DNA from 2 places in the Methylocella sp. CPCC 101449 genome. Region 1 is predicted to be linked to the other one. Evidence: predicted binding sites of a transcription regulator. Region 1 holds the regulator's gene; the other holds the start of a gene.
The links. The regulator LexA, encoded in region 1, represses DNA repair genes until DNA is damaged. The targets are predictions, from matches to a motif close to TGTTCNNNNTGTGTTCNG.

Region 1 (7,639 bases):
AATGTACGAAGCTCATGCTTCAGCCATCAAGGGCATCGAATCCGTCAAGGCCAATGCGGCCAAGGACGAACGCTATGAACGCAAGACCGCCAAGAACGGTCAGGAGATGTTCAACCTGAAAGCCGCCAACGGCCAGATCGTCGGCACCAGCGAAACCTATTCCTCGGCCTCGGCGCGCGATAACGGCATCGAGTCGGTGAAGAAGAATGCGCCGGATGCGGCGATCGACGATCAGACCAAATCATAACGACAGACCGCGCCGTTTTCGCATGACAGCGGCGCGGTTTTTTCCATGCAAAGTCATTTCACCGCCGTCGCCCGGTAAGTGGCAACGTTATGCGCCATAGGCGCTAACCATAAATGCCATCGCGACGGCCTTTCGACCTACACGTCATTTTGAGACAGGCCGAAAGGCGCTCTTGACGTGTCCCTTCAAACTATCAAGCTTAAGGATGTACGGCACGTCATTGCGTGACGTGATCAAGTTGAGTTTTCAATTCGACACGGAGAGGATCGTCATGACCAACGGGACTCCGACCATCCGCGCCAACGGCAAGCCCTTTAAAGTCGAGGCCGATACCACAGCCGCCTATTGGCATAACAGCGCCGACAATACCCTGCCGCCGCCCGACATGATGGGCGCCTATATGCGCAACCGGCCCGTTCCCTCCGGAGCGGTTGAAGGGCGCAAGGCCTGGATCATCGGCAGCGGCATCGCTGGCCTTGCCGCTGCCTTCTACCTGATCCGCGATGGCGGTCTGGCGGGCAAGGACATCACCATCCTCGACACGGTGCACATCGAGGGCGGTTCACTCGATGGCGCGGGCAATCCCGAGGATGGTTACATCATCCGCGGCGGCCGTGAGATGAATTGGAACTATGACAATCTGTGGGACATGTTTCAGGACGTGCAGGCGCTCGAAATGCCTGAAGGATTCAGCGTTCTGGACGAATATCGACTGGTCAACGACAACGATTCAAATTTCTCCAAAGCGCGGCTCATGCACAAGCGTGGTCAGATCCGCGATTTCTCGACCCTCGGTCTGTCCAAGCCGCAGCAATGGGAACTCATCCGTCTTTTGCTGAAGCGCAAGGAAGACCTCGACGACATCACCATCGAGCAATATTTCAGCCCAGGCTTCCTCGAAACCAATTTCTGGTATCTGTGGCGTTCGATGTTCGCTTTCGAGAATTGGCAGAGCCTTCTCGAAATGAAGCTCTACATGCACCGTTTCCTCGATGCCCTCGACGGACTGACGGATATGTCGGCGCTGATCTTCCCCAAATATAACCAGTACGACAGTTTCGTCCGTCCCCTCGTAGAGCACCTGCGCCAACAAGGCGTGAAGGTGCAATTTGACACGCGCGCCTATGACCTCGACATGACCGTGGAAGGCGAGACACGTCGTGTAACCGCGATCAAGGCCAAAGTGGGCGGCACCGATACGACGATCGCGGTCGGCCCGAAAGATGTCGTCTTCGCGTTGACTGGCTCCATGACCGAAGGCACCGCTTACGGCGACATGGATCATGCGCCCATCCTCGAACGGGGCAAGAATGATCCAGGCGATGCCAGTGACTGGGCGCTCTGGAAGAACCTTGCCAAGAAGTCGCCTGTCTTCGGCAAGCCGGAAAAATTCTATGGCGATGTCGATCGCTCGATGTGGGAGTCGGTGACCTTAACCTGCAAGCCCTCTCCCTTCGTCGATAAGCTGAAAGAGCTTTCGGTCAACGATCCTTATTCAGGCAAGACGGTGACGGGCGGCATCATCACCTTCACCGATTCCAATTGGGTGATGAGCTTTACATGTAACCGCCAACCCCATTTCCCAACCCAGCCCAAGGACGTTCTGGTAATCTGGGTCTATGCCCTGCTGATGGACAAGGAAGGCAACTACGTCAAAAAGCCGATGCCGGCCTGCACCGGGCGCGAGATCATCGCCGAGCTTTGTTATCATCTGGGCATCGAGAGCAAGCTCGACGAAGTCGTCGCGAACACCAAGGCCCGCCTCGCGCTCATGCCCTACATCACCTCGATGTTCATGCCGCGCGCCGCGGGGGATCGCCCGCATGTGGTGCCTGCGGGCTGCACCAATCTTGGCTTGATGGGTCAGTTCGTCGAAACCTCGAACGACATCATTTTCACGATGGACAGTTCGATCCGCACGGCCCGCGTCGGTGTCTATACGCTTTTGAACCTGAACAAGCAGGTGCCTGACATCAGCCCGACGCAGTATGACATCCGCTCCATCCTTAAAGCCGCGCGAGCCCTGAACAATGGCGAGCCCTTTCCCGGCGAGCGCCTGCTCCATCGACTCTTGGACAAAACCTATTACGCGCACATCCTGCCGCCGTTACCGGAACCGGATTCCTCAAAGCGCGAAGCGATCGAGAGCGAGCTGGCGGGACTTCTCGGAAAGGGCAGCCAGGCCCTTGGCACAGTTTCGAGTTGGCTCGAACAGGTTCGACAAAACCTGACCAGCCGCAAAAATTAAAATTGCAGGAGGGCGCCGGCGAGGCCAAGCAGAACGACGACAATCCACGGTGGCGCTTTCCACACCGTCAGCAAAAGGAAACCGGCCAGCGCCACCGTAAAGTCGCGCGGTGTCAGCACCGCGCTTGTCCATACCGGGCTATAAAGCGCGGCACCCAAAATGCCGACGACGGCGGCATTGGTGCCCCGCATGGCCGCCTGCGCCGTGGGGCGAAGCCGCAACGCATCCCAAAACGGCAAGGTGCCGTAAACGAGCAGAAGCCCCGGCAGGAAGACGGCGACGAGTGCGATGATGGCGCCTGGTAACCCATTTGGTGCCGGCCCGACGGCCGCGCCGAGATAAGCAGCGAAAGTGAAAAGCGGCCCGGGAACCGCCTGCGCCAAACCATAGCCGGCAAGGAAAGTTTCGTTGCCGAGCCAGCCGGGTGTCACCACCTCGGCCTGCAGCAAAGGCAGCACCACATGGCCGCCGCCGAACACGAGCGCGCCGGAGCGGTAAAAGGCATCGAACAGCGCGATGGCCTGCTGGCCAGTCGTGGCGACCATCAGCGGCGGCAACACCAAGAAAGCAGCAAACAGCACGAGCGCAATCGCCCCAGCCGTCTTCGAAACGGGAAAATGCAAATGTCCAGCGGCGATGGGATCGGTGCCGGTGCCACGACACAGCCAGAGGCCGATCAGCGCACCGAACGCGATGGTGATGATCTGCCCAAAGGAGCCGCCGACAAAGGTTACGAGCGCGACCGCGATCAGGGCGATCGCCGCGCGCTCCTTGTCCGGCGTCAGGCTTTTCGCCATTCCCCAGATCGCCTGCGCGACGACGGCGACGGCCACCAGTTTCAATCCGTGCAGAATGCCTTCGGCCACGGGGCCTGTGAAAGACGCGGCACCAAGCGCGAAGGCGAAGAGGAGGATGGCCGACGGCATGGTGAAAGCAAACCAAGCCGCCAGCCCGCCCAGCAGCCCATTGCCGCGCAGGACACCGAGAGAAAAACCAACCTGGCTCGACGCGGGCCCCGGCAGAAACTGGCAAAGCGCGACCAGATCGGCATAGGCGGCCTCATCGATCCAACGGCGGCGCACGACGATCTCGTCTCGGAAATAGCCCAAGTGAGCGATGGGGCCGCCGAACGACGTCAACCCAAGTTTCAGGAACGAAAAAAAAACCTCGCCGACCGAGCCCTGCGCCGCCAACGTCCCCTTCGTTGTCGAATCAACCCGGTCAGCCATCAAAAGAATCTCCGTTCGCCGTGGAGGCTATAAGCCCCGGCGGAACCTTCTGCATGGGGATTTTATTGCCACTGTGACACTTCTCGAAACGTCGGGATACGATTGCCGCACCGCTTCTTCATGATAAACCTTTTGCTTGATTCATTGTCAGAAAGGCGGGTCATTCGCCGCCCGTCCTCCGCCGATATTTGATGTGTTGAAATCAACGACCCGCGAACGCGGGCGACACCGTTGCTCCCGGAGTTTTTGCAGATGACGCAGCCTCAATGGTTATCGGTGGGTCTCATCATCGTAATGATGGGGGCGTTTCTGTGGGGCCGGCTGCGCTATGACGTGGTGGCACTGCTAGCCCTGCTGGCGGGCCTTGCTCTCGGCATTATTCCGCTGAAAGAGGCTTTCACGGGCTTCTCCGACGATATCGTCATCATCGTCGGCAGCGCTTTGATCTTGAGCGGCGCGGTCGCCCGCTCGCGTCTGATCGAGCGGGCCATGTCGGGGCTCTCCCCCGCACAGAGCTCGACGCAGGTGCAGGTCTTCGTGCTGGTGATCAGCGTCGCCGTCCTCTCCGCCTTCATCAAGAATATCGGCGCTCTGGCGATGATGCTGCCGATCGCCTATCAGCTCGCGCGCAAGGGCGGGAAATCCCCGTCTGTCTTCCTGATGCCGATGGCCTTCGGCTCGCTGCTCGGCGGCATCGTCACTTTGGTGGGCACGTCGCCGAACGTGATCGTCTCGCGCGTTCGCGGCGAATTGACAGGCACGCCGTTCAGCATGTTCGACTTCACGCCCGTCGGCATCGTCATCGCCGTTGCCGGCTGTGCCTTCCTGGCCGTGGGCTATCGTCTGCTGCCGCGCGATCGCCGTGGCGCCACCTCCCTAGAAGCAGCCCTCGATATCGAGGATTATGTCACCGAGGCTCGCGTCGCGGATGGCTCCAAACTGAAAGACAAGACCGTCGCCGATCTGCGCAATCTCGGCGGCGGCGAAGTGGAAATCGTCACGATCCTGCGCGCCAAACGCCAGATCGCCGCGCCTCTGCCCGATGCCCGGTTGAAGGTCGACGACATCCTGCTTCTGCGCGGCGAAGGCGACGCGCTCGAAAAGGTCGTCGCCGAAGGCGGGCTCGATCTGGTCGGCCGGGACCACAAGGAACGCGTGCCTGGCAATGGCGAAACGCCTGTTGAGCGGGTCAGCGAGGCGGTGATCGCGCCGGGCTCGCTGCTTATCGATCAGACGGCGGCGGAGCTTAATCTCTACACCCATCATGGCGTCAATCTGCTGGCCATCAGCCGCGCCGGCGAACGCCTGTCGGAACGGCTGCGTGACGTGCGGCTGCGCTCCGGCGACGTGGTGCTGGTCCAGGGCGGCGAAGACGTGCTGCCTGAGCGCATGGTGGAACTTGGACTGTTGCCGCTGGCCGATCGGCCCGTCGCGCTGGGCAGCACGCGCCGCGCCCTTGTGACGGGCGGCGTGCTGGCCCTCACCATCGCGGCGCTGGCGTTCAGCCTGGCGCCGGTGCCGGTCGTATTTTTCGCCGCGGCGGTTCTGCTCGTCGCATTCAAGGCCCTGCCGCTGCGCGAGGCCTATAGCAATGTCGATGCGCCGATCTTGCTGATGCTCGCGGCCCTCATCCCTGTCAGCGACTCCTTGCGCTCGACCGGCGCGACCGAGGTTTTCGCCACATGGCTGGCATCGGTCGGCAGCGGCCTTCCCGGCTGGGCCTCCCTTGGGCTCATCCTCGTTGCCGCCATGGCCGTGACGCCCTTCCTCAACAACGCGGCGACGGTTCTGGTGATGGCGCCGATCGGCGCTGGCTTCGCCACCCAACTGGGCTATAAGCCGGATGCCTTCCTGATGGCGGTGGCGATCGGTGCGGCTTGCGATTTCCTCACGCCCATCGGCCACCAGTGCAACACGCTGGTGATGGGTCCCGGCGGCTATAAATTTACCGACTATGCCCGCCTTGGTGCGCCGCTTTCCCTGCTGGTCATTGCGATCGGCGTGCCGGCAATCCTGATTTTCTGGCCGCTGCGCTGAGGCTTCCGGCCTTTCCGACCGCCCCTCTTGCGGAACACATCGCGAACGATTATCGTTTGTTCATGGTTTGTTTATCGATTCGCCACAGGGTGGTGCGCCCGATGAGGGGCGAATCGGCAGAGCGGCTTTCAAAGCGCCTTGGCTTGCGGCGTGAGCCCAGCGTGCGTGGGCGGAGAGGAACATTATGCTGACGAAGAAGCAGAGCGAACTCCTGCGCTTCATCAACGAACGGCTCAAGGAAGCCGGCGTACCCCCGTCCTTCGACGAGATGAAGGATGCGCTCGACTTGCGTTCGAAGTCGGGCATTCATCGCCTGATCATGGCGCTGGAGGAGCGTGGCTTCATCCGCCGCCTGCCCAATCGCGCCCGTGCGCTCGAAGTGCTGAAACTGCCGGAAGCCTCCGTGCCGGTCGGTCCGCGCGGCGGCCGCTTCTCCCCGGCTGTGATCGAAGGCAACCTCGGCAAGGTCCGGGCGCCCGTCACTCCCGTTTCCGATGATTTCGTGCCGCCGATTTCGATCCCCGTCATGGGCCGCATTGCTGCCGGTACGCCGATCTCGGCGATCCAGTCGCGCAGTCACACCATTTCCGTGCCGCCGGATTTTCTTTCCACGGGCGACCACTTCGCCCTGGAAGTGCGCGGCGACTCGATGATCGAGGCCGGCATTCTCGACACCGACACGGTGATCATCCGCAAGCAGGATACCGCCGATTCCGGCGACATCGTCGTGGCCTTGATCGACGACGAGGAAGCAACGTTGAAGCGGCTGCGCCGGCGCGGCGCCTCGATCGCGCTCGAAGCGGCCAATCCAGCCTATGAAACCCGGATTTTCGGCCCCGACCGGGTCCGTATCCAAGGGAAGCTGGTGAGCCTGATCCGCCGCTACTGAACGGCAGGCTCATTGCGGCTCGTCGGTCTCCTCCTGCGGAGATGAAGCCGCGACGGGCGGATCGTTCTGCGCGAGAATGCGGGGTGCCGGCGACCATGGCCGATCGAGCTGTGGGGCGCGGGCGCTGCGCAAGGATGCCTTACCATCGCCGGAAAAGCGAAATTCGCTGGCGCCATATTTCAACAGATGTTCGCCATCGACGATGAGCGATGGCCCCGTGCAGGTACCGTTGAGCCAAAAGCGTGTGACGACGATATCGGCACGCGGGCAGTCCTCGGCGACATTGCGAGGATCGAGGATGAGGACGATGACGCGACCGTCCCGCAATGTACCCGTGCAACCACCGACATCGCACAGACCATTGCCCTGCAAGGCCGCATCGCGCGCCGGACGCGCATCGGCATCGGCGGTCAGCCATTGCGACACGCCGAAGAAATTGCCGCGCGCATTCAGGACAGCGAGGCGGCCGTCGGCCACGCGATAAGCCAGGGTGCCGCCTTGTCTGTCGATCATCAGGTCTGGGCGCGCGCCTGTCAGCGCCAAAGCCACACCGGCCACGGCAAACGGCACGCCCAGCCAGCGCAGCGGTGTCTGCCATAAGGTGATCCACAACAGACCGAGCGTCATCAGCAGCAGAGCGCCGGCGCCAAAAGCCGGGATCATGCGCGTCGAGCCCGCCAGGCCCGCGACCCATTCGGCGACGACCATCATGCCGCTCACGCCCAGCCCCATGACCCACCAGCAGGGACCGTCGAGCCCAAAAGCCGAGGCGAGCAACCCCAGCGCCCCGAACGGCATGACGACAAATTCAACCAAGGGGATCGCCAAAACGTTGCCGATAAGCCCGTAGCTGGAAATCCTGTGGAAGTGAAAAGTCGCATAAGGATCGGTGGCGAGCGAGGCGATCAAGGTCGTCACGACAGCAGCCCACACCATGAATCCTGCGCGGTTCAACAGTCCCGGCGGTCCATCATGTTTCATGCCGAAGA
Region 2 (7,639 bases), on a different contig from region 1:
GTTAAACGTGACACCACGCAGAATTCGCTCGCCGCCAAAGCGCTCAATCTGTCGGCAAATTAGCAGGAACGATATTCCGTTGACTTATCATTGATAGGGAGAAGACGCCGTGTACGTGGTTGAGTTTCATAATCTGAAACCGAATGAAGAGGTCGACGAGAACCTCGATGAACACCGTGCATTCTTGGCCAAGCATGCCGCAGCGGGCGTGATCATCGCAGCCGGTCCCAAAATCCCCCGCACCGGTGGCATGATGATCATAGACAACATTTCGCGCGCACAGTTGGATGAGCTTCTCAGCCAAGACCCCTTTCTCAAAAGAGGCTCCGCGCGTTGTGAGGTGATCGAGTTCAAATCGAACTTTCGATGCCCTGGTCTTGATCATTCCTGATCATCCAAGCCAAGCGATGCTCCCTCCGGCCGAAACTGTTTTGGTCAAGCTAGAGAGGTCGTGCGGCGGCCCGCGTCTAAACAATTCGGTTGTAACCGTTCGGCTTCATCATATTCTCAGCATTGGCGAAGGCAGTTACATCCGTATATGGCCTGCTTTTTGCTAAGCCTTTGTTCGGGTCGTTGCCACCGGAGATGACTTGGAGAGGAAGCTGACGTGACAGCCGTGCCGCTAGCCCGACATCTTTTGTTCGCTTCGCAAGAGCTGGAGGAGACGCGGGAGCGCGTTGCGCGGATCTTCTGTGACCACAAACTCAGTTACGCTGGGCGAGGTCGCAAACTTTCCGCACGTCAGAATTTAGCCAAGTTGGGGCGTTTGGCGCTCAGTTATATCACCTATGGCGAACGTATTGATATCGATGCCGGCGAGCCGGGATCGTGCTTTCTCATTCATCGCGTTCAAACCGGGCGCTCCCGCATTCAGGTTGGAAGCCGATCCCTCGAAAATAACCGCGATATGGGATCCATCAGCTCCCCCTCTCGAACGCTACGGATGCAGTGGAGTGAGAATTGCGCGCATCTGGTGCTGAAAGTGGATCGCGCCATGCTCGAGCGGCACCTGACCGAGCTCTTGGGCGAAAGCATCACGCAGCCAATCGAGTTTCAGCCGGAAGTCGCGATGGAGAGCGGCTATGGCGCGAGCTATTGCCGCTTTCTCGATTTTATGGCGACGGAGCTTGATCGAGACGATTCCTTAGTCACCTCGCGCTTGGGCATCGGCCATATCGAGCAAATGCTCATGACGACACTCCTGACCCAGCAGCCCAACAACTACAGCGCCGCACTCTCCACACCGGAAAGCCCGGCGGCGCCGCGCCATGTTATTCGGGCGGAAGACTATATTCGGGCCCATGCCGACCAGGCCATTACCATTGGCGACTTGGCCGAAGCGGCAGGCGTGAAAGCGCGAACCTTGTTCGAAGGATTTCAACGCTTCCGGGGAACGACTCCTTTCGCCATGCTGAAAGCCGTTCGCCTCGAGAAAATACACGCCGAACTGAAAGCAGCGAGCCCCGGGACGAATGTCACGGACATTGCTGGCAAATGGGGTGTCGTTCACCTGGGAAGGTTTGCCCGGTCCTATCGCAACCGCTTCGGCGAACTGCCTTCTGAAACATTGCGAAACTAAGATCGTCTGATTTGAATTCGGGAGCCGACTCTAACCGGCTCCCATTCTTGCCCAGCTGTGCGACGCTCATTGATTTCCGATATAAGCGACCGCTTCGATTTCGACCAAGGCATCCCGCGGCAGGCGAGCCACCTCAACCGTTGATCGGGCGGGCGCACCATCTTTGAACGACGTCGCATAGACCTCGTTCATTCTGGCAAAGTCCTCCATATTTTTCAGGAACACCGTTGTCTTGACGACGGATGACAACGAGCCCCCACTCGCCCGCAGAATGGCTGCAAGGTTATCAAGGGATTGTTGGGTTTGCGCTTCCACACCATCGGGGAAAGCACCCGTCCCCGGATTGATGGGCAGTTGGCCCGATACGAAAACAAACCCGGCTACGCGTTTGGCTTGGACATACGGACCAATCGCCGGAGGCGCGTCAGCGGTCTCGATAACATCATTCTGCATCGCTTTTCCTACGTGTTCGCATTTGAGATAAGGAGAAAAGAACGGCTCTATGATTGAGGAACGGCAAAACCTGCCTTCGCCGCATAGCCTCGGACGATCGCTTGCCGCGCCTCGAAATCGAGAACGGTGTCGATATCGGAAAATCCCTGCGGAGCTAGTTCCTCCACGACATCGATCACCCCTTCGGGACCGCCACGGCGGTTCGAGGCGACGATATCGGCGGTCAACTGCAAGCGCTGCCGTTCATAGTCGGCCAGGGCCTGGCACGGATGCTCTGCCTGGACGAGACAGTCAGCGAGCGCGCGTGCATCCAGGATCGCCTGCGATGCGCCATTGGAGCCGACAGGATACATCGGATGCGCCGCATCACCGAGCAAAGTGACACGCCCACTCGACCAATAGGGGAGCGGATCGCGATCGCAGCATGGATATTCCCAGAACTCCAGCGTGGCCGCGATCAAAGCGGCGAAGTCGACCTGCGGGATATCAAAGCCCGCCACATAGGGTGCCAACTCATCACGCCGCCCGATGCGCGACCAATCTTCGCGTCGCGGCGGCGGTTTGGACCCATCGCCAACGCGCGCCAAGATCGCCCAATTGGTGAGCTGTTGTCCGCCTTCACCCGGCGCGATCGGATAGATGACCGCCTTCGCCCTCAACCCACCCGCGATAATCATCGACCGGCCGGTCAGAAACGCCGGCCAATCGGTGGCGCCGCGCCAAAGCATCAATCCGTTCCATTGCGGCGGACCTTCAGCCGGGAAAAAAGTTTGGCGCACCTTGGAATGAATGCCGTCGGCGCCGATCAGGATATCGCCACGGGCGCTGGCCACATGAGCCCCCGAGCGATCGAAGAAGTAAGCCCGGACGCCGCCTTCATCCTGATGGAAGGCACCCAGGCGGCAACCGGTCTGCACCGCGTCCGCCCCAAGCCGGTCGATCACAGCATGATGGATAACGCTCTGCAATCGACCGCGATGAATGGAGAATTGCGGCACGTCGTGACCGGCGCTCAGACCGCGCTTCTCGTACCAGACCTGCTGACCGTGCTGGGTGAGATAAAATAATTCCTCGGTCCTGATCGCGACGGCATCCAATTGTTCAAGCAATCCCAAGCCCGCCAATTCCTTGATGGCGTGCGGCAAGGTGTTGATACCGACCCCGAGCTCCTGGATTTTTTCGGACTGCTCGTAGACCTCACAAGCGATGCCGCGTGCATGCAGCATCAACGCCGTGGACAGACCTCCTATTCCGCCGCCAACGATGATGGCTTTCACGAGCTTCTCCTCTCTCAAATCTTATTCACACCGCGCCCGGCCGCGATGCCTCGCGCGATCCCTGCTCGATCAACGCAGCTCGACAATTCCATTGAAATCCACTTCAGGGCCGATCTCTATCCACCTAACGCGGATAGAATCCTGATGCCGCACGAAAATGGGCATTCGCGAAAGAAGGGACTGGGCAGCCGTTTTCGGGTTGATAAAGGAGATTCCGACGGCGATGTTTTGCTGATCCATCGGCATCCTCGGCTTCACATCAATAAGGTCTTCAACGCCTCGCAGCAGGGAGATATGATTGTGACGTTTCCAATCGAAACCGCGGATATCACGCGCGCCAATGAAGGTCTCCAAAACATCAACTGGCATATTCTCGGCCAGACTTATGTTCCAAAGTCCTACACGCAGGATTCCTTCTCCTGGCATGCGACGTTTCCCGACGGCACTTTCGTGCCACCGCACATTCATCCCGATCAAGACGAGTATCTTTATATTCTCGAAGGACGGCTTGATTTCATGCTGGACGGTCGCGATGAATCCGCCACGCCAGGCGACACCGTTCGCCTGCCCAGAGGCAAACCGCACGGCATTTTCAACAAGTCAGGGCAGACCGTTAAAACGCTCTTTTGGGTTTCGCCCGCGCAGCGGCTCTATGATCTGTTCTGGGCTCTTCACAACATGAAGGAGCAAAAGCCAGAAGAGGTTATTGCCTTGTCAGCTCAGTACAATATTCATTTTCTACCGCCACCGTGAGCCACGATGGTGATCAAGGCCGTCTCGATATCACCGCATGAAGGACACAGCGGAACCTATTCGGCCGCATTGCGCAGCGATGGTGCAGCCGAGGGCGTGGACTGGGGCGCGGACTGGGGATCCAGTTCGAGCTGATCGATGCGGGAACCGCGGCGCACCAGTTTCTCGGTCGAGGTGGTGATCTGCGCCACGTCTTCCTGGGCTTGACGGAAATGGGCGTCGAGCTTGGCAACACGGTCGCCAAGGCGGCGCAGATCGTCGAGCAGGCTGCGCACTTCGCGCTGGATGAGATGGGTCTGTTCCTGCATGCGCCGGTCGCGCACCAGGCTCTGCATCACCTGGATCGCCATCATCAGCAGCGACGGCGAGACGATGATGACGCGGGCGCGGTGAGCGCGCTGGATCACATCGTCAAAGTGGCTGTTCAGATCGGCATAGATCGATTCCGAGGGCACAAACAGCAACGCAAGATCCTGCGTCTCGCCGGACAGCAGGTATTTGTCGGCGATATCCTTGATGTGCTTGGCTAGATCGGTGCGGACACGACGGCCGGCATGTTCCCGCTCCATATCGTTGGTCGCGTCCTTCAGCGCCGTGAAGGCTTCCAGCGGAAACTTGGCGTCAACGGCCATGGCGCGCTCGTCGCCCGGCAGGCGGATGAGGCAGTCCGGCCGGCTGCCATTGGAAAGCGTCGCCTGAAACTCATAGGCCGAGGCGTGCAGACCGTCGCGGACGATGGCCTCCATGCGGCCCTGGCCGAAGGCGCCGCGCGACTGCTTGTTGGCGAGAATGTCTTTCAGGCTGACCACTTCCTGGGTCATGCCGGTCAGCTTCTCCTGGGCCTTGTCGATGACGGCGAGGCGTTCGGACAGTTTGGTCAATTGATCGGCGGTGAAGCGGCCGCTCGACTCGAGCCCCTGCCCGACCCGATGGCCGACAGCATCCAACCGATCGGTCAGCAGCCGCGCCAGTTCCCCCTGGCGGCTGGTCAGCGCATCGCCCATGCCGCGCAAGCGGCCGGAGAGCTCGGCATTGATCTGGCTTAGCGCCGCCATCTTGTCATCGATCTCACGCTGACGCTCGGCCGCGAGCTCGGCTTCTAGCCGGCGGGCGCCGCCGGCGCGGATCAGGCCAATGGCCATGATGAAGAGAACGAGGGCACAAAAAGCCACGCCGCCTGCGGCAATTTCGAGCAGGCCGATCGGGTATCCGAACAATAGAAAAAGCGGGTGCGTCATCCTATATGCATACCGCGATTCGTCCCCGGTTCCGAACAGAATAAGAACAACAGGGCGATTGGCCCTCGAAACCCGGCATTCTTGCCTTTTGAATTGGAATAGTGTGCGTTGCACAAAAACATCTTGCTGCGCTGCACATTCCCTGTATACTGAGTCGTATAGATATGAACCAGAATGAGGCTGCCCCCATGAAGCGCGCCCCTGCGAAGAAGAAAATCGTCGATCCGAAGACGCTCCCGCCGATCCGGATCAAGAAGTGCCTGCCGACCATCGAAGAGGCCATCCTGGCTGCCCAGGGCCTCACCGACGACCTCGACCATCAGGCCGAAATCGCTGCCGGCTTCATGGACGTTTCCGTCGACGATGTGCGCCCCCTCGTGGCCAAGGCTGCGGCTGAGGCCGCCTCGAAGGAGACCCGCGTGGTCGCCAGCCGCAATGGCGCCGAGCGTGCCGTGGTCGTCGAACGCGCCCGTACCCGCACCGTCATCCCGACCGGCACCGCCCGCCCGGCCATCAAGCTTGAGCCGCGCAGCCGCCCCACGGGCGCCGTGGTCGTCGAGCGGACCCGCCCGCGCATCCAGCTCGCCCCGCGCGTGCGCACTTTCGATCTGACCCGCCAGCCGGCCTGAGAATTTCACAGCCGCTGACGCCTTAAAATTGACCTCGCCCGCCGGGATGCATATCTCAGGCGGGCGTTTTCATATTCAAATGGTGCCTGTTTCCATGTCGCTGAAGCCCATCATCATTCTGCCCGATACGCGGTTGCGCGCGGTTTCCGCCCCCGTGACGGCTGTGGACGATGGCGTGCGCACCCTGCTCGACGACATGCTGGAGACCATGTACGACGCGCCCGGCATCGGCCTGGCCGCCATTCAGATCGCCGTGCCGAAGCGCGTCATCGTGGTCGACGTGGCCAAACGCGAGGAAGAAGGCGAGGAAAACCCGGAGAAGAAGAACCCGATCTTCCTGATCAATCCGGAGATCGTGCTCGCCTCCGAAGAGACCTCGATCTACGAGGAAGGCTGCCTGTCGATCCCAGAATTCTATGCCGAGGTGGAACGGCCGGCGCGGGTGCGGGTGCGTTATCTCGACCGCATGGGCATCGCCCAAGAGCTTGACGCCGACGGCCTGCTCGCCACCTGCCTGCAGCACGAGATCGACCATCTCAACGGCGTGCTGTTCATCGACCATATCTCGCGGCTGAAGCGCGACCGGGTGGTGAAGAAATTCGCCAAGGATGCCAAGCGCCGCGTCGACGAGACCGGCACCGAATAAACTCCTATCCGGCTTGCCGGCATTTCAGGTTGAGCGCATGCGTGTCGTCTTCATGGGAACGCCCGATTTCTCGGTGCCGGTTCTCACCGAAATCATCGGCCAGGGCCATGAAGTCGTCGCCTGCTATACGCGCGCGCCGAAGCCCGCCGGCCGGCGCGGTTTGGAGCTGACACGTTCGCCGGTTCATGAGACGGCCGATCGCTTCGGCATTCCGGTGCTGACGCCGAAGTCTCTGCGCAGCGAGGCCGAGACACAAGCCTTTGCCGCCTTCGATGCCGATGTCGCCGTCGTCGTCGCTTACGGGCTCATCCTGCCGGCGCCGATCTTGGAAACGCCTGTCGAAGGCTGCCTCAACCTGCATGCGTCGCTCCTGCCGCGCTGGCGCGGCGCCGCACCGATCCAGCGTTCCATCATGGCCGGCGATCACGAGACCGGCGTCATGGTGATGCGCATGGACGAAGGGCTCGACACCGGCCCCGTCGCCATGGCGGAGCGCGTCGCCATCGGCGAGAACACCACGGCCGGCGAATTGCACGATGCGCTGATGGGCGTCGGCGCCGATCTGATGGTGCGCGCGCTCGCGGCTCTGTCGCGCGGTTCGTTGCAGTTTCATCCGCAGGCCGACGATGGCGCCGTCTATGCCAATAAGATAGAAAAGGCCGAGTGCCGGATCGATTGGGCGAAACCCACACAGGCCGTTCACAATCATATCCGCGGTCTCTCACCCTTCCCCGGCGCTTTCTTCGAAGCCGATTTCGGCAAGGGACCGGAACGGGTGAAAGTGCTGCGCAGCATTTTGGCGACCGGAAAAGGCGAGGCCGGCACGGTTGTTGGCGATGACCTGACGATCGCTTGCGGCGATGGCGCCGTGCGTCTGATCGAAGTGCAGCGCGCCGGCAAATCGCCGATGAGCGCCAAGGACTTTTTGCGCGGCGCGGCTTTGCCATCCGGCACGCGGCTCACCTGATGCCGCGCTACAAGCTCACCATCGAATATGACGGCACGCCTTTCGCGGGCTGGCAGCGGCAGGCCAATGCGCCTTCGGTGCAGCAGGCGCTGGAAGA

Region 2: the regulator LexA is predicted to act here: its motif matches at 5,332-5,349, upstream of OIM99_RS00445 (DNA recombination protein RmuC).

What each region holds. Positions count from the first base shown of each region.
Region 1 covers NZ_JAPDHU010000002.1:163,765-171,403, reverse strand. The annotation lists gene OIM99_RS11420 (YegP family protein) at 1-247, shown strand, start outside; gene OIM99_RS11415 (oleate hydratase) at 519-2,495, shown strand; gene chrA (chromate efflux transporter) at 2,492-3,724, opposite strand; gene OIM99_RS11405 (SLC13 family permease) at 3,977-5,761, shown strand; gene lexA (transcriptional repressor LexA) at 5,946-6,650, shown strand; gene OIM99_RS11395 (ComEC/Rec2 family competence protein) at 6,660-7,639, opposite strand, start outside.
Region 2 covers NZ_JAPDHU010000001.1:93,925-101,563, forward strand. The annotation lists gene OIM99_RS00415 (tripartite tricarboxylate transporter substrate-binding protein) at 1-63, shown strand, start outside; gene OIM99_RS00420 (YciI family protein) at 110-391, shown strand; gene OIM99_RS00425 (AraC family transcriptional regulator) at 608-1,579, shown strand; gene OIM99_RS00430 (RidA family protein) at 1,646-2,032, opposite strand; gene OIM99_RS00435 (flavin-dependent oxidoreductase) at 2,080-3,309, opposite strand; gene OIM99_RS00440 (cupin domain-containing protein) at 3,604-4,062, shown strand; gene OIM99_RS00445 (DNA recombination protein RmuC) at 4,119-5,234, opposite strand; gene OIM99_RS00450 (hypothetical protein) at 5,489-5,929, shown strand; gene def (peptide deformylase) at 6,024-6,575, shown strand; gene fmt (methionyl-tRNA formyltransferase) at 6,613-7,542, shown strand; gene truA (tRNA pseudouridine(38-40) synthase TruA) at 7,542-7,639, shown strand, end outside.